4 regions of the Arthrobacter sp. alpha11c genome follow, and region 1 is predicted to be linked to each of the others. Evidence: riboswitches for the same ligand, from Rfam matches in the RefSeq annotation. Region 1 holds a riboswitch; each other region holds the start of a gene.
The links. A riboswitch is a leader RNA that binds a small molecule or an ion and turns the genes downstream of it on or off. The one in region 1 is predicted to bind thiamine pyrophosphate.

Region 1 (3,001 bases):
CCACGGGCGCCAGAAGGCCGGCCAATGTGAGCGCAAAAGTAGATTTGCCGGCACCGTTCGGACCCGTGATGGTGAGTGCCTGGCCAGCCCGTACTTGTGCGCTGATACCCGATTGCACGGGGACGGGTGGGATGGTTTTGAAGCGGCGACGGCGCGACTTCTCACGGGAGACAGCCAGGTCCTGTGCAACGAGGAGGAGCTGCGCTGCGGATTCAGCGCCGCCCACTTCCTGGGTTGTGGTCCTGCGGGCGCGAGTAGCCGGAACGTACCCCGGCACCCACACTCCCGCTGCCATCAACATGGTGCGGGCCTCTGTGAGCACCTGATCCGGCGGGCCGTCCAGGAGCACTCCGCCGCCGGCCGAGGGTGGCTGGAGGACCACGATCCTGTCCACCAGGTCCTTCCAGACGGACACACGGTGTTCCACGACAACCAAAGTGGCACCGGTCTTTTCCAGGCACCGCTGCACGGCGTCGCGAACCTCAAGCACGCCCACCGGATCGAGGTTGGCCGTGGGTTCGTCAAGCAGGATCAGCCCCGGCCGCATCGCCAGGATGCCAGCCAACGCAAGGCGCTGCTTCTGCCCGCCGGAGAGTGCCGCCGTCGGGTGATCCAGTGCCAAACCGCCGCCTGCAGCCGTGCGCAACCCAACGTCGTCGAGCGCTTCATGGACGCGGGCCCAAACTTCATCCCGGGGAACGGCAAGGTTTTCGGCGCCAAACGCGACGTCGTCACCCACCCGTGAGAGCACCACCTGGGTTTCCGGATCCTGCTGCATCAGACCTGCACGGCCGCGTTGTTCGCGGGGAGCGAGGCCGTCGATCAACAGCGAGCCGGTCTCGTCCGAATCGTCTTCCTCGTCACCCAGCACACCGGCGAGGGCATGGAGCAGTGTCGACTTCCCTGCGCCCGATGGACCCAGCAAGAGCACACGCTCGCCGGGCTCGATCCGGAGATCGAGGTCCTGGATGGCGGGTGTGGAACGCCCGGCATGCCGCCATCCCCACCCTTGGGCGGTGATGGCGGCAGGCCGCACCTGGCCGCTGCCTTCTTTCGCAGGCATTAGTTGAAGACGGGCTCCGAAGCAGCCTTGCGCGACGCGAAGGAGCTGAGGACGCCGGTCTTGGCCAGCCCGCGGGTGGCAACCCAGGACAGCGCGCCGGCGATGATCGCACCGGAGAGCGTGGTGAAGGCGATGTAGGCCAGCTTGTCGATTGCTTCGTAGGCGATGTTCCAGCCCCAAGGCAGGAAGGAATCGTTGAGACCGCAGAAGAGGCCCGAGCCCGCACCTGCGAGGAGTGCAGCGGACAGGTCGAACTTCTTGTACCGGAACGCAGCGAAGACGAGTTCCGCGCCCAGCCCCTGGAGGATGCCGGAGATGAGGACGGTGGTGCCGTACTGGGAACCCATGATGAGTTCGCCGGTGGCGGCGACGGCTTCGCAGAACAGGGCTGCGCCCGGCTTGCGGATGATGAGCATGCCCAGGACGGCGGGGATCATCCAGCCACCGGCAATCAAACCGGTAAGCGGCGGATACGTGGCGTTCATGGGGATGGATACGATTGCGGCGCCCTGGGACCAGGCCCAGAAGATCACGCCGCCGGCGATGGCAATCAAAGCTGCCACCACGATGTCTACAACACGCCAGTTATAACTGGTTTTCTTCACGCTTGCCGTGGTCATTTTTCTGCCTCCTGAGGTACAGGAGGGGAAAGTGCTCCCCGGAAACCCCCGGTCGGCCTGCGCCGCCCGGATCCGGACACTCTGAGAAGCTCGACTCCCTTGCGCCGGTACTAACCGGATCAGGTTCGAGGGTCTGCGGCTGTCCGCACTCTCAGCGCCCTCGCGTCTCCTGCATCTCTGCAAGGTCCGACGGCGGCGCTCCCCTGTCGTTATTAGATCTGCCCTTATGGGCGTGGTTCAGTTTACACCTGTGGGTGTTCGTGGGAGGTGGGGGTTAGTCACAAAGCGGCTGGCAACCACACCTGAGAGAATGATCCAGCAGAATCGACGCGGCAAAGGGGTATTTCATGACGGACCTTCCCACGACGGACATCCCAGTTCCCCAAGCCCGCCTTGCCGCGAGCGTCATCCTGCTCCGCGACTCCCCGGCCGGGCTCGAAGCCTTCGTGCAGCACAGGGTTGCCACCATGGACTTCGCCGCCGGCATGGTGGTCTTTCCGGGAGGCCGGGTTGACGCCGCAGACCAGGACGGATGGGATTACCCGGCTGAGCTGCTGGAACAGCACGCTGCAAACTGGCATCTGAGCTCCATCGCCGTTGATCCCGAACAGGCCCCGGCAAAGTCAGGCATGGTGCTTACCGCTGCACTGCGGGAGGTTTGGGAGGAGGCCGGACTTCGCCTTGATTCCTCAGACCTTCGCCCCTGGGCCAACTGGGTCACGCCGACGGACATGCCCAAGCGCTTCGACACCTACTTCTATGTTGCCAAGCCTGCTCCGGAAGCAGCACCCCAGCACCAAACCACTGAAGCTTGGCAATCACTCTGGATGCCGGTGGATGGGATCCTGGCGGCCGAGGCGGCCGGTACATTGCAGCTGATGCCACCCACGTATTACCTGCTCAAGGAAATTGCCGGTCTCGGAACAGTAGATGCCGTCTGGGAAGCCGATCACGATGTTGTCCCTGTCCTTGCACCACGCGGTTCCATGGCAGCTTTCCTCAAGGAACGGGAAAACCGCCGCTAGTCCCAAGCCGCCTGCATGTGAGGCTAGGCTGGGGGCATGAACCTCTTTTTCAAGCTGCTGGGTGCCGGAGTAAGCCTTGCAGCCGGATTCGTCGGCACCAAGTTGGTCAACAAGGGCTGGGAAAAGGCCACGGGCAACAAGCCGCCCACAGGCCACGACGATATGGAAACGAGCCTTCGCTCAGCCTTGTCGTTCGCGCTGATTTCGGCCTTCGTCAGTACGCTCATCCAGGTTTTCGCGAGCCGTGGCACACAGCGTGCCATCGCCCGCTTCGCCAAGACGCAGGATATCGT
Region 2 (3,001 bases), 980 kb from region 1:
CGGCCACCAGGGCGCCGGGTGATTATCCGGCGTCGAGCGCTTCCAGCAAAGTCTTGGCCGCCGCCGTCGGATCCTCTGCCTCAGTGATGGCCCGCACCACGACGACCCGGCTCGCTCCCGCGGCAACCACCTGTTCAATGTTGCTGAGGTCGATGCCGCCAATAGCGAACCAGGGGAGGAGGACGCCACCTACGGTCTCCTCGTCCGCGCGCTTTACGGCTTCCGCGGCATATGTGACCAGGTCCAGCCCAACTGCTTCACGGCCTGGCTTTGTGGGCGTTGCCCACACCGGACCAACACAGAAATAATCCAGTCCGCTCCTGCCAGGGGAGGCAGCTATCGCGGCGTCGACCTGTTCCGGCGTATGGGTGGAGAGGCCGATCACGGTGCGGTCGTGGAGGAGGTGACGTGCGGCGCGCAGGGGGATGTCCTTTTGCCCGATATGGAACACCGGAGCCCCGGAAATACTGGCAACATCGGCGCGGTCGTTGACGGCCCACAGCCGCCCGTGCCGTTGGGCCACGTTGTGCAGAACCTCCAGGACCTCAAGCTCCTCGGCGGCCTCGAGCGTCTTGTCGCGAAGCTGGATGATATCGACGCCGCCCTCGAACGCGGCGTCGACGAAGTCTTCGAAATCGCCCTGGCGTTTGCGGGCATCAGTGCACAAGTAAAGGCGGGCAGTGGTGTGGACATCATGCTGGGTCATGGAAACCAGAGTAGTTCCTCTAAACTGGGCACGTACTGCGGGAGCCGTGACAGCGTCATATGACCGTCCGGCTGAGAGGGCTTCAGCGCCGACCGCTTGACCTGATCCGGCTAATACCGGCGTAGGGAAGGAAACATATGGCAGAATCCCGCCAAAACCCCTTGCAGGCAGACGTCGCAGTCATTGGTGGCGGCATCATCGGCCTTGGCATCGCCCACGAAGCCCGCCGCAAGGGCCGCTCTGTGGTCCTCATTGATCCCACCCCCGCAGCGGGTGCGACGTTCGCTGCCGCCGGGATGCTGGCTCCGGTCAGTGAACTCCACTACCAGGAAGAAGACCTCCTGGAACTCATGCTGGAATCCTCCCGACTGTGGCCCGCTTTCATCCGGAGCGTCCATGGCGGCGAATCAGCCACCGGATACCGCACGACGTCGACAATCGCCGTTGGTGCCGACGCCGCCGACCGCCGCGCGCTGGCAGACCTCCGGACAGTCCAGCAGGCCGCGGGGCTCCACGTGGAGCCATTGTCATTGCGGGAAGCGCGCGAGCGTGAGCCTTTGCTGAGCCCACAGATTTCCTGTGCCTTCGACATACCTGCCGATCACCAAGTGGATCCGCGGCGCCTTGCACGGTGCCTCATGGAAGGGTTGGCAGCCCACGAACCAAGTGACGCAACGTGGGTTTCCGGAGCGGAGGACGGTTTCGCCCTGCCGCTCCGCGCATCCCGTTTGCTCTGGGACGGGGACCATGTCTCCGGGGTCGAACTTGATTCCGGCGCCGTCGTTGTGGCCCCTGAGACTGTGATCGCCTGCGGGCTTGATGCGGCAAGGATCTGCGATCTCCCCGAAGGGCTCACCCTGCCCCTGCGGCCCGTTTACGGCGACATTCTCAGGCTGCGCGTTCCTCAACACCTCCAGCCCCTCCTCACATCCACCATCCGGGGCATGGTCCGCGGGGTGCCGGTCTACATCGTGCCCCGGGACGATGGCACGGTGGTGATCGGAGCCACCCAGCGCGAGGACGGACTATCCGCATCCACCAATGCAGTCTCCGCGGGCGGCGTCTACCAACTGCTGCGGGACGCCCAAGTGCTGGTGCCTGCGGTGGCGGAACTGGAACTGTTGGAAGCGCAGCACGCGCACGGCCCGGCACTCCGGACAACGCACCATTACTTGGACGCGTTTCTGGACTGGGACGCGTTACTGGACTCGAGGGCACCATCGACGGTCTCGTGATCGCGTCCGGGTTCTTCCGCCACGGCGTTCTGTTGACGCCTGTGGCCGCCAAAATCGTCGGCGGGCTGATCAGCGGCTCAGCCGACCCTCGATGGTCCATTTTCCGGCCTGATCGTTTTACGGCAACGCGGGATCACCGCCTCCAACCAGCAATCAAGGACACACCATGAACATCAAACTCAACGGCTCCGAACACGCCGTGGCGGACGACGCATCCGTCAGCACTCTCGTCAGCGCCATCACAGGCCGCGTCCTGGACCACCGCGGACAGGCAGCCGACGGCGGCAAGCTGGGTGTCGCCGTCGCCCGCAATTCCGAGGTGGTGCCGCGCAGCCAATGGGCCGCGACTGCGCTCGCCGATGGAGACGAACTCGAACTCGTAACCGCAGTCCAGGGAGGCTGAAAAATGACCGCAGCAAAAACTGACATCCGCACTGATGCTTTGGTGATCGACGGCGTCGAATTCGGCTCCCGCCTGATCATGGGTACCGGTGGTGCGCCGAGTCTGGATGGGTTGGGAGCAGCCCTCCTGGCTTCAGGAACGGAACTGACCACTGTGGCAATGCGCCGGTACTCACCAGCCGAGACAGGTTCGCTGTTTCAACTGCTGTTGGATCACAGCATCCGGGTCCTGCCCAACACCGCTGGCTGTTTTACTGCCAAAGACGCAGTGATGACCGCGGAGCTCGCCCGGGAGGCGCTGGAGACGGACTGGGTGAAGCTGGAAGTCATCGCCGATGAACATACACTCCTTCCGGATGCGGTGGAGCTCGTGGAGGCAACCGAACAGCTGGTGAACCGTGGCTTCAAGGTCTTCGCCTACACCAATGACGATCCCGTTCTTGCCCTGCGCCTGGAAAACCTGGGTGCCACAGCAGTCATGCCCCTCGGCTCTCCTATTGGAACGGGGCTGGGCATCCTGAACCCGCACAACATCGAACTGATCGTGTCCCGGGCCTCAGTTCCGGTAGTACTCGACGCCGGCATCGGGACTGCGTCCGATGCCGCGCTTGCCATGGAACTGGGCTGCGATGCTGTCCTGCTGGCAACGGCCGTGACC
Region 3 (3,001 bases), 1.3 Mb from region 1:
ACCGGCCCCAGGACTCGGTGGATGGAGACCGGATTATTCGCTCTTTTGTAGCCGACGTTGTCCGGACGAGGTCAGTTAAGGTTTCCTGACGCTGCCGTGTTGGTGGAGGACATCTGGGTAGAGGGAAGCTGCAGCTCAGGCAGGTACACCTTGCCACCTGACGCCAGGAATTCTTCGCTCTTTTCCCGCATGCCGTCGTATATCCCCGCAATGGCGGCCTGCGCCTCGGCCGAACCGAACTCGTCCCTGATGTCCTGGCTGATGCGCATCGAGCAGAATTTGGGCCCGCACATCGAGCAGAAGTGCGCGGTCTTGGCAGGTTCGGTGGAAGCGTTTCGTCGTGGAAGGCTTCGGCGGTGACCGGGTCCAGGGACAGTGCGAACTGGTCCCGCCAACGGAACTCGAACCTGGCCTTGGACAAAGCGTCGTCGCGTTCGTTTGCGCCCGGGTGTCCCTTGGCGAGGTCCGCCGCGTGCGCGGCGATCTTGTACGTGATCACACCGGTCTTCACATCGTCCTTGTTTGGCAGTCCCAGGTGTTCTTTGGGCGTCACGTAGCACAGCATGGCCGTGCCATAGCGCGCAATTTCCGTTGCGCCGATTGCCGAGGTGATGTGGTCATAGCCAGGAGCAACGTCCGTGACCAGCGGTCCCAAGGTGTAGAAGGGGGCACCTTTACAGAGTTCCTGTTGGCGCTCCACGTTCTCGCGGACCAAGTGGAAGGGAATATGCCCGGGTCCTTCAACCATCACCTGCACATCAAATTCCCAAGCCCGCTGGGTCAGCTCGGCAAGCGTATCGAGCTCGGCGAACTGCGCGGCGTCGTTGGCATCGGCTGTGGCGCCGGGGCGCAATCCGTCGCCCAGGGAGAATGCGACGTCGTACTTGGCGAAGATTTCGCAGAGCTCATCAAAATGCGTGTAGAGGAAGTTTTCCTCGTGGTGCGCCAAGCACCATCCGGCCATGATCGAGCCGCCGCGGGAGACGATGCCTGTCACCCGGTTTGCCGTCAAGGGCACGTACCTCAGGAGCACTCCGGCGTGGATTGTCATGTAGTCAACGCCCTGCTCGCATTGCTCGATGACCGTATCCCGGAAAATTTCCCACGTGAGTTTGTTGGCCTCGCCGTTGACCTTCTCCAGGGCCTGGTAGATGGGTACTGTGCCGATCGGAACGGGGGAATTGCGGATGATCCACTCGCGGGTGGTGTGGATGTCGTCTCCCGTGGACAGGTCCATGACAGTATCGGCACCCCACTGGGTTGCCCATTGCAGCTTGTCAACTTCCTCGGCGATGGAACTGGTGACGGCGGAGTTTCCGATGTTGGCGTTGATTTTGACCAGGAAGGCCTTGCCAATGATCATGGGCTCGGACTCGGGGTGGTTGATGTTGTTGGGGATGATAGCGCGCCCGGCAGCCACTTCGCTGCGAACCACCTCAACGTCGCAGTTCTCCCGCAGCGCCACAAACTGCATTTCCGGCGTGACGATGCCTTGCCTGGCATAGTGCATCTGGGTGACGGTTTTGCCTTCGACGGCGCGGCGGGGCACCGGTTGCGCCCCCTTCCACTCCTGGGACGCCGCGCCGCGGCGTACCGCTGATTTGCCGTCGTCGAGCAGGTTCCTCTCCCGCCCGGAATATGCCTCGGTATCTCCTCGGGCTTCGATCCATCCGGTGCGGAACGGCTCCAGGCCCACCACGGGGTCACTGCCCGGTCCGGCAGTTCGGTATACCTGCAGTGGCTCATTGGCTTCACCGTTGGGGGAGGGCTCCAAAGCAATCTCCGTAACGGGGACCCGGATACCATTTGCCGGGTCTTCCAGCCAGGCCAGCGAATGGGACTTCAGTGACTGGGTGACGGTTTCCGCCGCCTTTTCGCTGGTATTGGTCTGGTCTTGGGCAGAGCTGTGCTGTGTTTCGGTGGTGCTCAAAGGATTACTCACTTCCTTCGCCGGCATTACCCGGACAGGTTCAACGGTCGCAGACTGCTTCAGTCCGATCTCAGCCCCTGCAGGGGCCCCCGTGTGGTCGTAGACGAAGCTACCACAGCTCTGATCCGGGGCCCAGTCATACCCCGCAGCGGTACCGCAGCCGTACCCATATGGGAGGTCTGTGGCATGGCGGCGGATTAGGCTTTTGCCATGGCCAACATCATCGAATTCACTGGTCCTGTGCTTGTGGCAGGAGACGATCAACGGCATGGGCTGTGGTCCGTTGATGGCAAACTGACGTTCGAACGTCCCGTTGCCGCACCCGATTCCATACTGGAGGGATGGGTCCTCCCTGGTTTTGTGGACGCCCATTGCCACATCGGCCTTGGCGTCGGCGGGCAGTTGATGAGCAGACAACTCTTGCCCAGGCGCAGGCCGACCTAGAAGCCGGCACGTTGTTGATCCGTGACGCCGGCTCGCCAAGCGATACACGTTGGGTTCAGCGGCGGGAGGATCTCCCACGGCTGCTTCGTGCCGGACGCCACATCGCCCGGAGCCGGCGTTACCTGCGTGGCCTGGGTCACGAAGTGGAGCCGGGCGAGCTCGTGGAGACAGTCCGTAAGGAAGCCCGGGACGGGGACGGTTGGGTCAAACTCGTAGGCGATTGGATCGATCGCGGTGCCGGTGACCTGACGGTTTCCTTCCCTAGGGACGTCGTGCGGGATGCCATTGCGGCCGCCCACGACGAAGGGGCCAGGGTGACTGCCCACTGCTTCGCTGAAGACACCGTTGATGACATGCTCGACGCCGGGATTGACTGCATTGAGCACGCCACTGGCCTTTTGCCCCGTCACATTCCCCGTCTCGTGGAGCAGTCTGTCCCGATTGTTCCTACGTTGGTTAACATCGCGACTTTTCCGGATATCGCGGCCCAGGCCGCACCTAAGTTTCCGGTGTACGCGGACCACATGACCCGGCTTTGGGAGCGACGCCGCGAACGGGTGCTCGAGGCCTTTGAAGCAGGTGTCGGCATCTACACAGGAACGGATGCAGGAAGCGTAATCAAGCACG
Region 4 (3,001 bases), 1.4 Mb from region 1:
AATTTGTTCCACGCGGCAAGCTCGGAAGCCCTGCTCAGGCGAAGAGCCTGGGGGCATCAAAGAAGGCAGTTTCGTAGCGGCAGGACTGGGCGAAGGCGTCAACCATGGCCTTGTGTTCCTGCACAGAGGCGCCAACTGCCGCAGCATCGGTAAAGTCGATCGCCTTCCGGGTTGCGGCAGCAAACTCTTCATCCGCGTACGTCTTCAACCATGCGGCGTAAGGGTGGTCGCTGGGAGCACCTGCTTGGACATACGCCGCGTGAAGTTGTTGCCCTACCTCCGCGTACAGCCAGTAGCAGGGCAGGATTGCCGCCAGCAAAACGGCGTAACTGCCCGACGCCGACGTCGCCAGCAGATGGTCCACGTACGACCTTGTCACGGGTCCGGTCTCTGTTGAAGCCGGACGCGTGCTCAGCCAGTCCCGGTGGAGCTCGGACTCCACTTCAAGGCAGAGTTGCGATGATTTTGCCCAGAAGAGCTGCTCTTCTTCAGTGGGGGCAAGTGCACCTGCCCGCGCCAAAACCCTCGAGTAGCCGTTCAGGTAGATGGCGTCCTGGGCGAGGTAGTAGTTGAACTGGGGCTCCGGGAGGCGCCCGGACTGCAGGCCCCGAATGAAGCCGAGGCCGTAAATTGCGTCCAATTCCGGTGCAGCTTCGGCCCACAGCCGCGCGGCAAAGTCGCCGGACTTCCCGGCAGGATTCAGCGCTGGCTCCATGTGGTGGAAGTGGTGAACCGGCCCGCTGCCGTTGCCTACCTCGAGCCGGTCGGCCGCCGCGAGGGCCTGCAGCAGCCACGGCTTGACCTCGCGGAGGGACGCCTCCCAGTTGCCCCTGCGGGCTTGGACCGTGGCCAATGCCGAGGAGAGTGAGCACCCCGTTCCATGGCTGTTCCTGGTATCCACTCGGGGCCCAGGCACCTCGATCACGTCCTGCCGCAGCAAGCCACTCGTATTGACCAGCGCATCCGAACAGTCGTTTCCTGCCAAATGGCCGCCCTTCACCAAAACCGTCGTTCCACACTCAGCAGCCAGTCGCTTGCCTTGGTCAAGCGCCGTGGCCCAATCCGGGGCTTCGGGCTCACCCAACAACATCGCCAGTTCGGGAAGGTTTGGGGTGATGAGATCCGCCAACGGCAAGAGGCTGCGCAAAGATGCTTCGGCGCTCTCACGCAGAAGACGGTCGCCACTGGTGGCCACCATCACCGGGTCAAGGACCACGACGGCGGGACGCACCTCTTCGAGCCAGTTACGGACTTCGTCGATGACGGCCGCGTCACCCAACATCCCGATCTTGACCGCATCAATGTCAATATCGCTGCTGATCGCCTCCAGTTGCTGACGCAGGAACTCCACAGGTGGAACATGGACTGCGCTGACGCCCAGGGTGTTCTGGGCCGTCAAAGCCGTGATGGCAGCCATGCCATAGCCGCCGTGCGCTGCGATGCTCTTCAGGTCTGCCTGGATTCCCGCGCCGCCAGAAGGATCCGAGCCGGCAATGCTGAGCACCCGCGGATGTGGGCGGGCCGGGACTGCTCCGATACCAGTGGGGTAGACAGGGTAGACAGCGGAATTCGACGATGAAGCCATAGTGGACATCCCTTCGCCGGTGCTAACCGGACAGGTTCAACGGGTCTGGATCTCAGCCAGGCCCAGTGCCCGGCACCCCGTGTCAGTTTCCAAGCGTAGCCCGGAACCCCGCCGGCCCGGGAACCGGACGGCCGCGGGGAATGGATGTGACCGGCAGCAACAAAAAAGTCCCGCAGCATCCGCCATAAACGGATGCTGCGGGACTGTCTCACTACTTAACGACTGTCACTCTCATTACTTAACGACTGTCACTGCTTTTGCCGTGCCTACAACTCGGAAGCAGGAACTCCCACCCCAAGGATGATGGGCTCGTCCGCTACCTTCTTTTTGGCAGGCTCTGCAGCTGCCGGCGCCTTGGCCTCATGGGCCGATCCACCTGCGGCGGCAGCAGTTACGTCGTGATGTTCCACGCTGGTTTCGTTTGCGGAACCCTGCGCCCTGCTTGCACTGCGGTTCCTTCGGCCGCGACGGCCACGGGAACGCGATGAATGATCGTGCTCATCGGTAGTGACAGCAGAAGCGCTGCCCGGGGAAACGGCGGAAGCAGTCGCAGGTTCGGACACCGAAGTCCTCGCCTCTTCCTCTGCAGCCGGTGCGGCACCGAGGTGCGAAAATGCCTCTGCCAACAGGTCCAGGCTCATGGCCGGCTTACCGGCAGGTGGTTCCTCATGGTGTTCCACAAACGGAAGAGCCACTTCTTCGCCACCAAAACGCAGAACAGGAGTGGAGCGTGCTTCCCGAACCGCAGCCTCATGACTGGCGGCATCACGTGCAGCCGGTACCCCGGCATCGCCGGTTGCAGCTTCAGGGGCGGATTCATCGGTGTGACCCTGCTGGCTTGCTGCGCGGGCCAGCTCCTCCGCACGGTGAACCTCGTCATCGTGCAAGTGGGCGGCATGCGCTGCAGCGGCGATGGTGGCAAGAGCTGCCCTGGTCGCCTCAGCCTTCGCCTGGCGGGCCGGGTCCACGGACTCCGTGGCTGCCGGAGCCGCGGGGGCGGCAGGCGTGCTGTGGACCGTAGGGGCCACTTCGGCCATTGCCGGTCCCCCACCTTTCCCACGGCGACGCTTGCGATCAGTGCGTGCAGCAGGCTGTTGGGGTTCGGCGTGCGGACGGTGGTGCTCGGCGGCCACAACGTTGGCGCGTCGGTGTTCCACGGGCTCATCATGGGTGACGACACCACGCCCGGCACAGTGCTCGCACTGCTCACCAAACACCTCAAGCAGGCCTGTGCCCATGCGCTTGCGCGTCATCTGCACCAGGCCCAGCGACGTCACTTCGGCCACTTGGTGCTTGGTGCGGTCACGGCCCAGGCATTCCACCAAACGGCGGAGCACCAGGTCACGGTTCGATTCGAGGACCATGTCAATGAAGTCGATGACGATGATGCCACCGATATCGCGCAGGCGAAGCTGG

Region 2: another riboswitch for thiamine pyrophosphate. It lies ahead of thiO (glycine oxidase ThiO); the one in region 1 lies ahead of ACTAQJ_RS19500 (ECF transporter S component).
Region 3: another riboswitch for thiamine pyrophosphate. It lies ahead of thiC (phosphomethylpyrimidine synthase ThiC); the one in region 1 lies ahead of ACTAQJ_RS19500 (ECF transporter S component).
Region 4: another riboswitch for thiamine pyrophosphate. It lies ahead of ACTAQJ_RS02245 (bifunctional hydroxymethylpyrimidine kinase/phosphomethylpyrimidine kinase); the one in region 1 lies ahead of ACTAQJ_RS19500 (ECF transporter S component).

Annotation. Positions count from the first base shown of each region.
Region 1 covers NZ_CP196747.1:4,193,910-4,196,910, reverse strand. The annotation lists gene ACTAQJ_RS19505 (ABC transporter ATP-binding protein) at 1-1,063, opposite strand, end outside; gene ACTAQJ_RS19500 (ECF transporter S component) at 1,063-1,683, opposite strand; TPP riboswitch at 1,762-1,898, opposite strand; gene ACTAQJ_RS19495 (NUDIX hydrolase) at 2,031-2,708, shown strand; gene ACTAQJ_RS19490 (DUF4235 domain-containing protein) at 2,745-3,001, shown strand, end outside.
Region 2 covers NZ_CP196747.1:46,598-49,598, forward strand. The annotation lists gene thiE (thiamine phosphate synthase) at 23-706, opposite strand; TPP riboswitch at 734-851, shown strand; partial or broken gene thiO (glycine oxidase ThiO) at 844-2,111, shown strand; gene thiS (sulfur carrier protein ThiS) at 2,108-2,344, shown strand; gene ACTAQJ_RS00250 (thiazole synthase) at 2,348-3,001, shown strand, end outside.
Region 3 covers NZ_CP196747.1:399,180-402,180, forward strand. The annotation lists gene ACTAQJ_RS01790 (alpha/beta fold hydrolase) at 1-89, shown strand, start outside; partial or broken gene thiC (phosphomethylpyrimidine synthase ThiC) at 72-1,930, opposite strand; TPP riboswitch at 1,926-2,033, opposite strand; partial or broken gene ACTAQJ_RS01800 (amidohydrolase family protein) at 2,141-3,001, shown strand, end outside.
Region 4 covers NZ_CP196747.1:484,778-487,778, reverse strand. The annotation lists gene ACTAQJ_RS02245 (bifunctional hydroxymethylpyrimidine kinase/phosphomethylpyrimidine kinase) at 35-1,585, opposite strand; TPP riboswitch at 1,577-1,675, opposite strand; gene ACTAQJ_RS02240 (Rne/Rng family ribonuclease) at 1,852-3,001, opposite strand, start outside.